DNA from 2 places in the Virgibacillus sp. 6R genome. Region 2 is predicted to be linked to the other one. Evidence: a T-box and tRNA genes for the amino acid it is inferred to sense, from the RefSeq annotation. Region 2 holds a T-box; the other holds one or more tRNA genes.
What was found. A T-box is a leader RNA that pairs with one kind of tRNA and senses whether it is charged. The one in region 2 lies ahead of BKP57_RS01670 (valine--tRNA ligase), so its partner is inferred to be a tRNA-Val.

Region 1 (6,475 bases), 780 kb from region 2:
CCTGGGCTACACACGTGCTACAATGGATGGAACAAAGGGCAGCGAAGCCGCGAGGCCAAGCAAATCCCATAAAACCATTCTCAGTTCGGATTGCAGGCTGCAACTCGCCTGCATGAAGCCGGAATCGCTAGTAATCGCGGATCAGCATGCCGCGGTGAATACGTTCCCGGGTCTTGTACACACCGCCCGTCACACCACGAGAGTTGGTAACACCCGAAGTCGGTGAGGTAACCTTTTGGAGCCAGCCGCCGAAGGTGGGACCAATGATTGGGGTGAAGTCGTAACAAGGTAGCCGTATCGGAAGGTGCGGCTGGATCACCTCCTTTCTAAGGAATAGATAGGAAGCTTTGGCGTTGTTTGAACGTTGAAGCTAGACTATGCGGAAGACATACTTGGTTGTTTGGTTCAGTTTTGAGAGAGTAAATTATACCTCTCAAGGATAAAAGGATTTTCTGTTAAAATCCGTCACGTCCTGTGACGAACACAGAAGTCACGACATCCTGTAGAAACTTTGTACCTTGAAAACTAAATAAGAGTAACAACGACATCAAACTAAAAGCGGAAGCGAATGTGTAGCGATGTACAGACTGGACTGACTCGAAGGAGATAAAGGAACACGGTGAACGCAAGTGAATCGATGTTGACTTATCGTATGGAGAGGAAGGAAGTCATGCTATTGCTATGAGCTGAAGCTAGAAAACCAAAAGCTGAAAAGTAATATGCTTATTCATAAATAGAAAGTTAGTTAAGTGAATAAGGGCGCACGGTGGATGCCTTGGCACTAGGAGCCGAAGAAGGACGGGACTAACACCGATATGTCCCGGGGAGTCGTAAGTAGACGTCGATCCGGGAATTTCCGAATGGGGGAACCCACTGCTCGTAATGGAGTAGTACTTTTATCTGAATTCATAGGATAGAAGAGGCATACCCGGGGAACTGAAACATCTCAGTACCCGGAGGAAGAGAAAGCAAATGCGATTTCCCAAGTAGCGGCGAGCGAAACGGAAACAGCCCAAACCAGAAGGCTTGCCTTCTGGGGTTGTAGGACACTCCATAGGAGTTATCAAGAGATTCTTTAGATGAAGCGATCTGGAAAGATCCGCCAAAGAAGGTAACAGCCCTGTAATCGAAAAGGAATCTCCTCCGGAGTGTATCCTGAGTACGGCGGAACACGAGGAATTCCGTCGGAATCCGGGAGGACCATCTCCCAAGGCTAAATACTCCCTAGTGACCGATAGTGAACCAGTACCGTGAGGGAAAGGTGAAAAGCACCCCGGGAGGGGAGTGAAAGAGAACCTGAAACCGTGTGCCTACAAGTAGTCGAAGCCCGTTAATGGGTGACGGCGTACCTTTTGTAGAATGGACCGGCGAGTTACGATCGTATGCAAGGTTAAGTGGAAGACACGGAGCCGCAGCGAAAGCGAGTCTGAATAGGGCGATATAGTATGCGGTCGTAGACCCGAAACCGTGTGATCTACCCATGTCCAGGGTGAAGGTCAGGTAACACTGACTGGAGGCCCGAACCCACGTATGTTGAAAAATGCGGGGATGAGGTGTGGGTAGGGGTGAAATGCCAATCGAACACGGAGATAGCTGGTTCTCTCCGAAATAGCTTTAGGGCTAGCCTCAAGGAAAGAGTACTGGAGGTAGAGCACTGATTGAACTAGGGGCCCTCATCGGGTTACCGAATTCAGTCAAACTCCGAATGCCAGCTACTTATCCTTGGGAGTCAGACTATGGGTGATAAGGTTCATAGTCGAAAGGGAAACAGCCCAGACCGCCAGCTAAGGTCCCAAAGTATACGTTAAGTGGAAAAGGATGTGGAGTTGCCCAGACAACCAGGATGTTGGCTTAGAAGCAGCCACCATTTAAAGAGTGCGTAATAGCTCACTGGTCGAGTGACTCTGCGCCGAAAATGTACCGGGGCTAAACGTATCACCGAAGCTGCGGATTGTTCTACGAACAATGGTAGGAGAGCGTTCAAAGTGCAGTGAAGTCAGATCGTGAGGACTGGTGGAGCGCTTTGAAGTGAGAATGCCGGTATGAGTAGCGAAAAAAGAGTGAGAATCTCTTTCACCGAATGCCTAAGGTTTCCTGAGGAAGGCTCGTCCTCTCAGGGTTAGTCGGGACCTAAGCCGAGGCCGAAAGGCGTAGGCGATGGACAACAGGTAGATATTCCTGTACCACCTCATGAACGTTTGAACGATGGGGGGACGCAGTAGGATAAGGAATGCGCACGGATGGATGTGTGCGCCCAAGCAGTGAGAAAGTCGGATAGGCAAATCCGTCCGATAATTTCAAGCTGTGACGGGGAGGGAAATAGAGTACCGAAGTTCCGGATTTCACACTGCCAAGAAAAGCCTCTAGTAAGTTCATAGGTGCCCGTACCGCAAACCGACACAGGTAGGCGAGGAGAGAATCCTAAGGTGAGCGGGAGAACTCTCGTTAAGGAACTCGGCAAAATGACCCCGTAACTTCGGGAGAAGGGGTGCTCCTTTAAGGAGGAGCCGCAGTGAATAGGCCCAAGCGACTGTTTAGCAAAAACACAGGTCTCTGCGAAGCCGAAAGGCGAAGTATAGGGGCTGACACCTGCCCGGTGCTGGAAGGTTAAGGGGAAACGTTAGTGCTTCGGCACGAAGCGTAGAACCGAAGCCCCAGTAAACGGCGGCCGTAACTATAACGGTCCTAAGGTAGCGAAATTCCTTGTCGGGTAAGTTCCGACCCGCACGAAAGGTGCAACGACTTGGGCACTGTCTCAACGAGAGACCCGGTGAAATTATACTATGCGTGAAGATGCGCATTACCCGCGACAGGACGGAAAGACCCCGTGGAGCTTTACTGTAGCCTGATATTGAATGTTGGTACAGCTTGTACAGGATAGGTGGGAGCCATCGAAGCGTGAGCGCTAGCTTACGTGGAGGCAACCGTGGGATACCACCCTGGCTGTACGAACCTTCTAACCCAGGGCCGTGATCCGGTCCGGAGACAGTGTCAGGCGGGCAGTTTGACTGGGGCGGTCGCCTCCCAAAAGGTAACGGAGGCGCCCAAAGGTTCCCTCAGAATGGTTGGAAATCATTCGCAGAGTGTAAAGGCAGAAGGGAGCTTGACTGCGAGACCTACAAGTCGAGCAGGGACGAAAGTCGGGCTTAGTGATCCGGTGGTTCCGCATGGAAGGGCCATCGCTCAACGGATAAAAGCTACCCCGGGGATAACAGGCTTATCTCCCCCAAGAGTTCACATCGACGGGGAGGTTTGGCACCTCGATGTCGGCTCATCGCATCCTGGGGCTGTAGTCGGTCCCAAGGGTTGGGCTGTTCGCCCATTAAAGCGGTACGCGAGCTGGGTTCAGAACGTCGTGAGACAGTTCGGTCCCTATCCGTCGTGGGCGCAGGAGGTTTGAGAGGAGCTGTCCTTAGTACGAGAGGACCGGGATGGACACACCGCTGGTGTACCAGTTGTTCCGCCAGGAGCATAGCTGGGTAGCTACGTGTGGCAGGGATAAGTGCTGAAAGCATCTAAGCATGAAGCCCCCCTCAAGATGAGACTTCCCATCACTAAAAGTGAGTAAGATCCCTCAGAGATGATGAGGTTGATAGGTCCGAGGTGGAAGCGTGGTGACACGTGTAGCTGACGGATACTAATCGATCGAGGACTTAACTAACCATTTTGGAAGATGAATCGTTGGATGATCTCTTATTTAGTTTTTGAGGTATAAATCAGGAATCGATTTTTTTCAACAAAAACCTTGATTTTTTCTCGAAAACGCTTATAATAAGATTTGTGCCTATTTTTTAGCACACAACGACAGAAACTTTGTCTGGTAGTAATGGCGGAGAGGTCACACCTGTTCCCATGCCGAACACAGAAGTTAAGCTCTCCAGCGCCGATGGTAGTTGGGGCTTTGCCCCTGCAAGAGTAGGACGCCGCCAGGCATTGTAATTCTAATTGGTATCATTCCACAGTAGCTCAGTGGTAGAGCAATCGGCTGTTAACCGATCGGTCGTAGGTTCGAATCCTACCTGTGGAGCCAATGGAGAGCTGTCCGAGTGGCCGAAGGAGCACGATTGGAAATCGTGTAGGCCGTTACCGCGGCCTCGAGGGTTCGAATCCCTCGCTCTCCGCCACTATCATATAAATTTCATATTGGCCCGTTGGTCAAGCGGTTAAGACACCGCCCTTTCACGGCGGTAACACGGGTTCGAATCCCGTACGGGTCACCATTTCAGGAGGATTAGCTCAGCTGGGAGAGCACTTGCCTTACAAGCAAGGGGTCGCAGGTTCGAGCCCTGCATCCTCCACCAGTACGAATAGTCTAAAACGCTTGAAAATTCATTTTGTATCTTATATACTGTCTTATAGGCGGTTTAGTGGATATAATTATATCGCGGGGTGGAGCAGTCTGGTAGCTCGTTGGGCTCATAACCCAAAGGTCGTAGGTTCAAATCCTGCCCCCGCAACCAATATTATTATAAGATAGATGTTTTGGTCCGGTAGTTCAGTTGGTTAGAATGCCTGCCTGTCACGCAGGAGGTCGCGGGTTCGAGTCCCGTCCGGACCGCCACTTTAAAATGAGTTTGACTTTTATACATAAAACAAATGGCTCGATAGCTCAGTCGGTAGAGCAAGGGACTGAAAATCCCTGTGTCGGCGGTTCGATTCCGTCTCGAGCCACCATTTTTGTTTCAACATAGTGGAGGGGTAGCGAAGTGGCTAAACGCGGCGGACTGTAAATCCGCTCCCTCAGGGTTCGGGAGTTCGAATCTCTCCCCCTCCACCATTTTTTGCATATAGGGGTATAGTTTAATGGTAAAACGAAGGTCTCCAAAACCTTTGATGTGGGTTCGATTCCTACTACCCCTGCCAAATAAATATGGCGGCCGTGGCGAAGTGGTTAACGCACCGGATTGTGGCTCCGGCATACGTGGGTTCGATCCCCACCGGTCGCCCTTTTTGTATATTGGGCCATAGCCAAGCGGTAAGGCATCGGGTTTTGATCCCGTGTACCCTAGGTTCGAATCCTAGTGGCCCAGCCATTAAGCGGAAGTAGTTCAGTGGTAGAACACCACCTTGCCAAGGTGGGGGTCGCGGGTTCGAATCCCGTCTTCCGCTCCAATTTTATATTTAATGGCGGTATAGCCAAGTGGTAAGGCAGAGGTCTGCAAAACCTTTATCACCGGTTCAAATCCGGTTACCGCCTCCATGCCGGTGTGGCGGAATTGGCAGACGCGCGGGACTCAAAATCCCGTTCCCTTTTTGGGAGTGTCGGTTCGACCCCGACCACCGGTATCATTAACGTTGATATGACGACGTTCTAACGGAATTTATTCGTTAGGATGTCGTCTTTTGCGTTGTATTTAACGTAGAACGTGCGAAATTTAGGGCTCTATACTAAATGTGGTGGTACTCCTTATTGTGCCAATGCACAGAAAGATGCAAAAAAATACACTCACTCCCCTCTCTTTTGATAACCTTGAGTTGCAGACACAAAAGGTAAAGGAGAGGGAAAGAGTGCAATATCATCTTATCATAGATTTATTGGGGATAAAAGATAAACAAGTAGAAGTATGGGATATAAAAGAAGAACCCGCGACATGGTTGGTAGAGCTTTATACGAAGGTTAAAAAGCAAACATGTCCATCCTGTAAAGCGAAAACAAAGCGAGTGCACAGCTACCGAAAACAGTTGATTCAAGGGCCAAATCTATCCCATACATCCGTGAAAATTTCTCTGCGAAAAAGAAGATATCTATGTACCCATTGCCACCATACCTTTTATGAACATTTACAAATGGTGGATCGGTATCAAAGGTGCACCAATTCGTTACAAATGAGCGCACGAACTTACTCGGCAATCGGTTCATTTACGGATGCAGCCCGTTTATCTGGTATGACAACGAATCGATTAATCCGTTTGTTTGATCGTCATCCCCTGCAAACAAAGAAGGTTCTACCACGTGCTATAGCTATTGATGAGTTTAAAGGAGATGCAGGAGGAGAGAGGTTTCAAACAGTCATTGCAGATGTGGAGAACAAAGAAATCATCGATATTTTACCGGACAGAAAAGTAGATACCATAAAAGAGTATTTACAATCCCGTGATACGAGTAAAGTCCAAATAGTTGTTATGGATTTGTCAAAATCCTTTAAACAAGCTGTACAAAAAGCATTAGGCAATCCATTGATTATTGCCGATCGATTTCACTATATGAGGCAAGTATATTGGGCACTGGATGAAGTACGCCGAGAAGTTCAGAGGGATTTGGATAAAAAGCCACGTATCCAGATGAAACGTAGTAAAAAACTGTTATGGAAATCGGTATATAAACTGGATGAAGAAGAGTCAGAAAAGGTACAAAAGCTTCTTGATATTGATCCCAGATTACAAAAAGCATATGAACTTAAGAATAAGTTAGATCAATGGTTTAAGGAAAGCGATAAAGATACAGCTAAAGCTGGATTAGAAGCATGTATGCAGA
Region 2 (6,475 bases):
TCGTTAACGCTTTCGATTTCGGTATGGTTGGTATTGATTTTCTTATTAGTGAGCAAGGAGAATTATTATTTAATGAAATTGAAGATGTCGTCGGGTCTCGCACACTAAGTGCTGTTAGCAATGAAAATATCCTTCGTTTATACGTGGAGCATATAAACAAACAAATACAACTTAAACCGCATCGATAAACGCAGACAAAGTGACTGGAACATAAGCAAATACTATATTGCAAAAGGCGGACAATCCATTGATCCGGCATATAAGTACTGTAAGGCTCCCGCTTCAAGAGTTGGAGAAATCATACTACAGAGATACTTAAATGCCCTATTTCGTAAGCGGACTTTAGGTCATACCATTACAATACTAAAAAAGGAGTAGGGGATGAAAAACCCCCTACTAATGAAAAATTCACTTTATTGTTCATTTTTTAATCAGCTGCTTTAGTTATATCTCATCCTCTTTCATTATTTTACTGGTTTAATTCATTCAGTCTCGCTTGAACTTTAGCTTGTTTATCCAAATAATCTTTTTCCTTTTGTTTTTCTTCATCAACCACAGCCTGTGGGGCTTTATTGATAAACCCTTGATTTGCAAGCTTCTTCTGAACACGTTCTACTTCTTTTGTCCATTTGGTTAATTCTTTTTCCAAACGGGCAATTTCCTTGTCAAAATCAATTAATCCTTCCAATGGCAAAAATAGTTCTACTCCCGTCACCACTGCAGACATCGCTTTTTCAGGGGCTTTAATTTGCCGAGCGATGATTAATTCACTCGTATTACAAAAACGTTCCAGATAATGACGCTCTTCCTCTAATTCTTTAACAATTGCTTCATTCTCTGCTTGAATCAATAGTTTCACTTGCTTGGACATCGGCGTATCTACTTCTGCACGGATATTGCGGACAGCTTTGATAATTGCTACAAGTCGTTTCATTTCACTTGCTGCCTGTTCATCATGAAATTCAGGTCTTTGTTCCGGCCATTTTGCCACCGTAATGGACTCTCCTTGATGCGGTAACTGCTGCCATATTTCTTCAGTAATGAACGGCATAAATGGATGAAGCATACGCATTGTTTGATCTAGGACATAAACGAGCACAGAACGAGTGGTTTGTTTTTCCGCCTCATCGTCTCCATATAACGGTAGCTTAGCCATTTCAATATACCAGTCGCATAGTTCATCCCAAATAAAGTTATACAAATGACGCCCTGCTTCGCCAAATTCATATTTATCATTATTTCTTGTTACATGCTCAATCGTCTCATTTAAGCGAGTTAAGATCCATTTGTCGGCAAGTGACTTCTTTCCTGTCAAGTCGATATCTTCATAGGAAAAGCCTTCTAAGTTCATTAACGAGAAGCGAGATGCATTCCACACTTTATTGGCAAAATTCCAAGTCGCTTCCACCTTTTCCCAATAAAAGCGTAAATCTTGCCCTGGGGTTGAACCGGTGAGTAGAAAATAGCGTAACGAATCCGCACCATATTTATCAATCACATCCATTGGGTCAACGCCATTTCCTAACGATTTGCTCATTTTCCTTCCTTCGGCATCACGAATCAATCCATGTATTAATACATCGTCAAATGGTTTTTGATTGGTAAAATGTTTGGATTGGAAAATCATTCGTGAAACCCAGAAGAAAATGATATCATAACCCGTTACGAGCACTCCAGTTGGAAAATAACGCTGATAATCTTCCGCCTCCGGATCTGGCCATCCCATCGTTGAAAATGGCCATAAAGCTGACGAGAACCACGTATCTAACACATCTTCATCTTGCTCCCAATTTTCGATGTCCTCTGGCGCTTCTTTGCCAACATAAATTTCATTCGTTTGCTTATGATACCAAGCCGGAATTCGGTGCCCCCACCATAACTGACGAGAAATACACCAATCACGAATATTTTCCATCCAATTTAAATACGTTCTTTCAAAACGTTGAGGAACAAAGTTTACCTTGTCTTCAGATGCTTGCAAATCAATCGCAGCGTCTGCAAGTGGCTTCATTTTCACAAACCATTGGGTAGATAGATATGGCTCAACTACAGCGCCGCTTCTTTCCGAGTGGCCAACTTGATGAACATGATCTTCTATCTTAAAGAGTACACCTTGCGCTTTTAAATCATCAACAATTTGTTTTCGGCACGCAAACCGATCTAGACCTTCATAAACCCCTGCGTTTTCGTTCATTGTTCCGTCCTCATGCATAACCAAAACCCGTTCTAAGCTGTGTCTATTACCAACTTCAAAATCGTTCGGGTCATGCGCAGGGGTAATCTTTACAGCCCCGGAACCAAACTCCATATCTACATATTCATCCGCAACGATTGGTAGTTCACGACCGATGATTGGCAGAATTGCTTTTTTTCCTATTAAATGCGCATATCGTTCATCATCTGGATGAACAGCAATTGCCGTATCTCCTAACATCGTCTCTGGACGAGTTGTCGCAATTTCAATTGTCTCGTCACTATCTTTAAGCGGATAGCGCATGTGGTAAAATTTCCCTTGCACTTCCTCATAAATTACTTCTATATCTGATAGAGCTGTTTTTGTTTCTGGGTCCCAATTGATAATATATTCCCCACGATAAATTAAACCTTGTTCATATAATTTAACAAATACTTCTTTTACCGCGTCAGATAGCCCTTCATCAAGAGTGAATCGTTCCCGTGAATAATCTAAGCTAAGCCCCAATTTTTCCCACTGGGAACGAATAAAGCTTGCGTACTCTTCTTTCCATTCCCATGCTTTTTCAAGAAACCTTTCTCTTCCTAGCTCATAACGGTTAGTACCCTGCTCTTTCAATTTTGCTTCGACTTTTGCTTGCGTAGCAATACCGGCATGATCCATACCAGGAAGCCATAACACATCATATCCCTGCATGCGTTTCATTCTCGAGATCGTATCCTGCATTGTCGTATCCCAAGCATGACCTAAATGTAAACGACCCGTTACATTTGGGGGTGGAATTACAATGGAATAGGGTTCCTTTTCCGGGTCATTCTGAGCTTTAAAATAATCCCCTTCCAACCAAAATTGATAGCGGCCCTTTTCTACTTCCTGTGGATTATACTTAGCAGAAAGCGAAGGCTTCGATTCTTGTTCATGCATCACATATTCCTCCTTATTCTCATTCGTTCAAGCATTTTCCTTTTAACAAATTAAAAACCCTCTCCGCCCTAAAAAAGGACGAAAAGGGTATGCTTTCCGTGGTACCACCTTTATTTGTATACGTTATTTGACAATACTATAAAATCCATCTTCAAAAGGACATGCTTCTAGAAGCAAATAAGTATACACACTTCATTTAGTCTGATAACGGTACATCGACCGGCTTCCCTCTACTAAAAGCAATCTTCTTACTGCTTTTGGTTCAAAGGAGCTGTTCATGGGCGACCTTCCAGCATAATCCATCAAGGAAACTTTCAGCCAATGATTTCCATCTCTGCATAACAATTACCCTGTACTCTTCCCACTCTTTACATTTTTTATATTGGATTGAATATCAATTGGAATAGCTTTATTTTATATATAATCCGTGGTCCCGTCAACTTTTTCCTTTTATTATGTGCAAAATTCAATGATTAGCAAGCCATGCTATATTTATCGCTCATCTGGACTTTATAACATAAGGTTTGCACCAAAAGCATCCATTTATACATATAGTATAGTAAAAACGAACATTCTTGTGAAAGGGAGAGGTTGTAAGTGGCAAGATATTACCGCTATCGGCTGCCGCCATGGGCAAGAAATTGTATTATCGTAATTGAAAGATGCACATTACCAGTATTGATTTTTCAATTAATTCGCACCTTGTTTTTCCCAACCACCTTTGATGTTTTTCTTCTTGGAATTCTTGTTGGCGTTTTTATCGCGTTTTATTTGGAATGGATTTAGTCCGTATCATCCAGATCCTCCAAATCAATCGTATCATAAGTTTGATCCACATAGGCAGAAAAATGCAGTCCAAATAATATACGCCGAAATATATGCTGTAGATGAATAATTTGCTCGATCATTGTTGCTTTTGTCTCCTTATGTGCTGTAACACAAGCTAGATAGGCTTGAGGATCCAATAATTGAATGACGAGCAAATACAATTCTTTCTTGGTCAGTTCGTTCTCATCCATATATTTATCGAATCCGTGCATGAACAAATCAATTGGAGCATCATATTCACTTGTTTCTTGTTGAAAAAAAGTTACCAAATCAAAAATAGAATAGTCAAAACTTGCCTTTTCCCAGTTAATCAAATAGAGCTGTGCTTGATGAGTTAACGTATGGGATGTAGTTATATTTTTGTGGCAAAGGCTATAATACCAAGTACTGTTTTCTTCTTGCTCATACAGTAACTGTTCAATTCTTCGTTCAGTTTCTTTTAAACTATAATCCAATTCTTTAAACTGCGTACAAACAAGTAATTCAAATGGAGACATAAAGCGATTTTTTTCATACTGCTCAACCGCAGCCAACAATTCCTGTTGCAATTGCTTGCAATGCTGTTTATAATGCTGAAAAGTACGTTTTAATTGGGCACTTTCCACCATTTGCTGCTGTTTTGTTTTTGCGTGCATCCTCCCAATACTTTGAAATAACTTTTCTATCGTTGGCTGGTCTAACTCGGTTAGCGAATTTCCTTTCCATGGTGTCACATAATAAATGGAATCCCCTTGTACTTCATACAGTTTTCCCTGTTTGGTTAAATAAACTGGTAGAACCAAAGAAAGAAAATCAGTATAAGCTATGTTATAGACCTGTTCCCACATCCCGACTGTTTCTTGCGTTAACCTGCTTTGTTTTAGTGCATATTGTTGGTAGTGGTCTTGCACCTTATAAAGATGCTCCGTCTGTTTTTCTATGTAAAACGGCTGAATAGAATAAGCCTGCAATACTGCTTTTAAGGTATCCATTTCCCTCACCACCTAGCTTAAAAACAAACAAATAGTTTAAAAAAACTTTTCCGTGTCCTAGTAATTAATAATTTATCGTTTCAATAATCATCATCATTCCGTATTTAGGGCTAAACAAGCTTGCCACTAAGGCGAACATACGTTATATAATTACTAGTTTTTTTGAACGATCATCCTCATGTTCATTGCTAAAGGAAGCAATTAGGGGCCACAACCGATTTTTTTCGAGGTTGAAAGGCACCCTGTAGGAATACTTCATTATCTTTAAAGTCATTGTTTCTTCTTTTGCGGAATGTATAGTAATTGTCCTTCTGTAACATCATAATCGTCATCTAAACGATTCTGTTTAATTAATTGTAATGCTGAAACTTGATACCTTTCCGCAATCGAGTCAATCGTATCCTGTTCCTGTACGATACATAAGCGCATACTTGTATAGCTATTTTCTTCTTTACCACTAAACATATCAGCTAAATAGCTAACATCCTTAACACCTTCATGATTACGCCGATCATCACTATTTTGATTTACTTCAGGGGAAGTCTCAGCGTCCTCCTGCTCATATTCCTCCTCTGTCCATTCATAATCTTCATCCTCTTCCATTTCTTCTTCATCCAAATCATCGTTTTCCTTAGCCTCTGTGCCAAAAAATTCCTTTAATGTTTTTGTTTCTTTATACTTCCATCTTCCAGTTTCATCTATTTCCTCATTGGTATCCTCTGTGGATGCAGGTCCCTCTGCCAACTCCTCCTGATCTTCCGCCTTATTTATTTCTTCTACTCTTAGTGTTTTTTCTGTTTCTTTGCTTACTTCCAATTGTTCCTCATCCAGTACTTTTTCTGTTTCCTCGCTTACTTCCAATCGCTCCTCATCCAGTACTTCCTGATTCGGATCATCGAGAAATGGCAATGACTGATTATCTTCTATCTCTTCACTTTTATGATCTAACTCCGACTGTTGAAGTTCAAACTGAAAATGATCCACGTTTTCTTCACGGAAATCACTGTCCGCTTCTGCTGTTGCAACATCGAATTCGTCCTCCGATTGTTCCTCATCCACTTCCTGTTGCTCAGTTGGAACCATACGCTCTTCCTGTTGGATACCATGGATTTCTATTGTAGAATATAAGCGGAATAATGTTGGGTCGGGGATTTCATAATCAAAGGTTTGAATATAAACGCTTATATCGTTTAAATCTGCTATACGGTTTGCAGGTACAGAGATTTCTACTGGAAAGCGGTGGGAGAATATACATAAGCCATCTTCGTTTTCTTCTTCAACTACTTCAACATATCGTTTTGAAGCCATCTCATTTAATTCTAAATCACTGTAAAAATCGTTGTGACTGCTCTTTTCATACTCTCCTTTTAACTCAATAACTCCTCGAATCGAAATATAATCGTGAAATGAATGAATAGAGATATCTGGTTCCAAAGAAACCCCTCTCATTTCATTCACTTCCTGTCCTTTTTCAAAGTAGAGCGTTTCATTCAGTTCAAACTGAAATACGGACTCCTTATTTGTCATGGTTCTCCTCCTCTCCATCATATAGTTCATA

Region 1: it encodes a tRNA-Val, which carries the amino acid that the T-box ahead of BKP57_RS01670 (valine--tRNA ligase) is inferred to sense. The anticodon was not compared.

Annotation. Positions count from the first base shown of each region.
Region 1 is NZ_CP017762.1:1,119,928-1,126,402, reverse strand. Features, by position in the region: rRNA gene BKP57_RS05140 (16S ribosomal RNA) at 1-326, shown strand, start outside; rRNA gene BKP57_RS05135 (23S ribosomal RNA) at 744-3,661, shown strand; rRNA gene rrf (5S ribosomal RNA) at 3,817-3,932, shown strand; tRNA gene BKP57_RS05125 (tRNA-Asn) at 3,956-4,030, shown strand; tRNA gene BKP57_RS05120 (tRNA-Ser) at 4,033-4,124, shown strand; tRNA gene BKP57_RS05115 (tRNA-Glu) at 4,146-4,220, shown strand; tRNA gene BKP57_RS05110 (tRNA-Val) at 4,226-4,301, shown strand; tRNA gene BKP57_RS05105 (tRNA-Met) at 4,384-4,460, shown strand; tRNA gene BKP57_RS05100 (tRNA-Asp) at 4,485-4,561, shown strand; tRNA gene BKP57_RS05095 (tRNA-Phe) at 4,599-4,674, shown strand; tRNA gene BKP57_RS05090 (tRNA-Tyr) at 4,693-4,777, shown strand; tRNA gene BKP57_RS05085 (tRNA-Trp) at 4,790-4,863, shown strand; tRNA gene BKP57_RS05080 (tRNA-His) at 4,874-4,946, shown strand; tRNA gene BKP57_RS05075 (tRNA-Gln) at 4,959-5,033, shown strand; tRNA gene BKP57_RS05070 (tRNA-Gly) at 5,038-5,112, shown strand; tRNA gene BKP57_RS05065 (tRNA-Cys) at 5,127-5,200, shown strand; tRNA gene BKP57_RS05060 (tRNA-Leu) at 5,202-5,286, shown strand; gene BKP57_RS05055 (ISL3 family transposase) at 5,509-6,475, shown strand, end outside.
Region 2 is NZ_CP017762.1:341,730-348,204, forward strand. Features, by position in the region: gene BKP57_RS01665 (ATP-grasp domain-containing protein) at 1-188, shown strand, start outside; gene BKP57_RS01670 (valine--tRNA ligase) at 470-3,118, opposite strand; T-box leader at 3,190-3,496, opposite strand; gene BKP57_RS01675 (hypothetical protein) at 3,716-3,904, shown strand; gene BKP57_RS01680 (protein kinase family protein) at 3,901-4,917, opposite strand; gene BKP57_RS01685 (LysM peptidoglycan-binding domain-containing protein) at 5,188-6,444, opposite strand.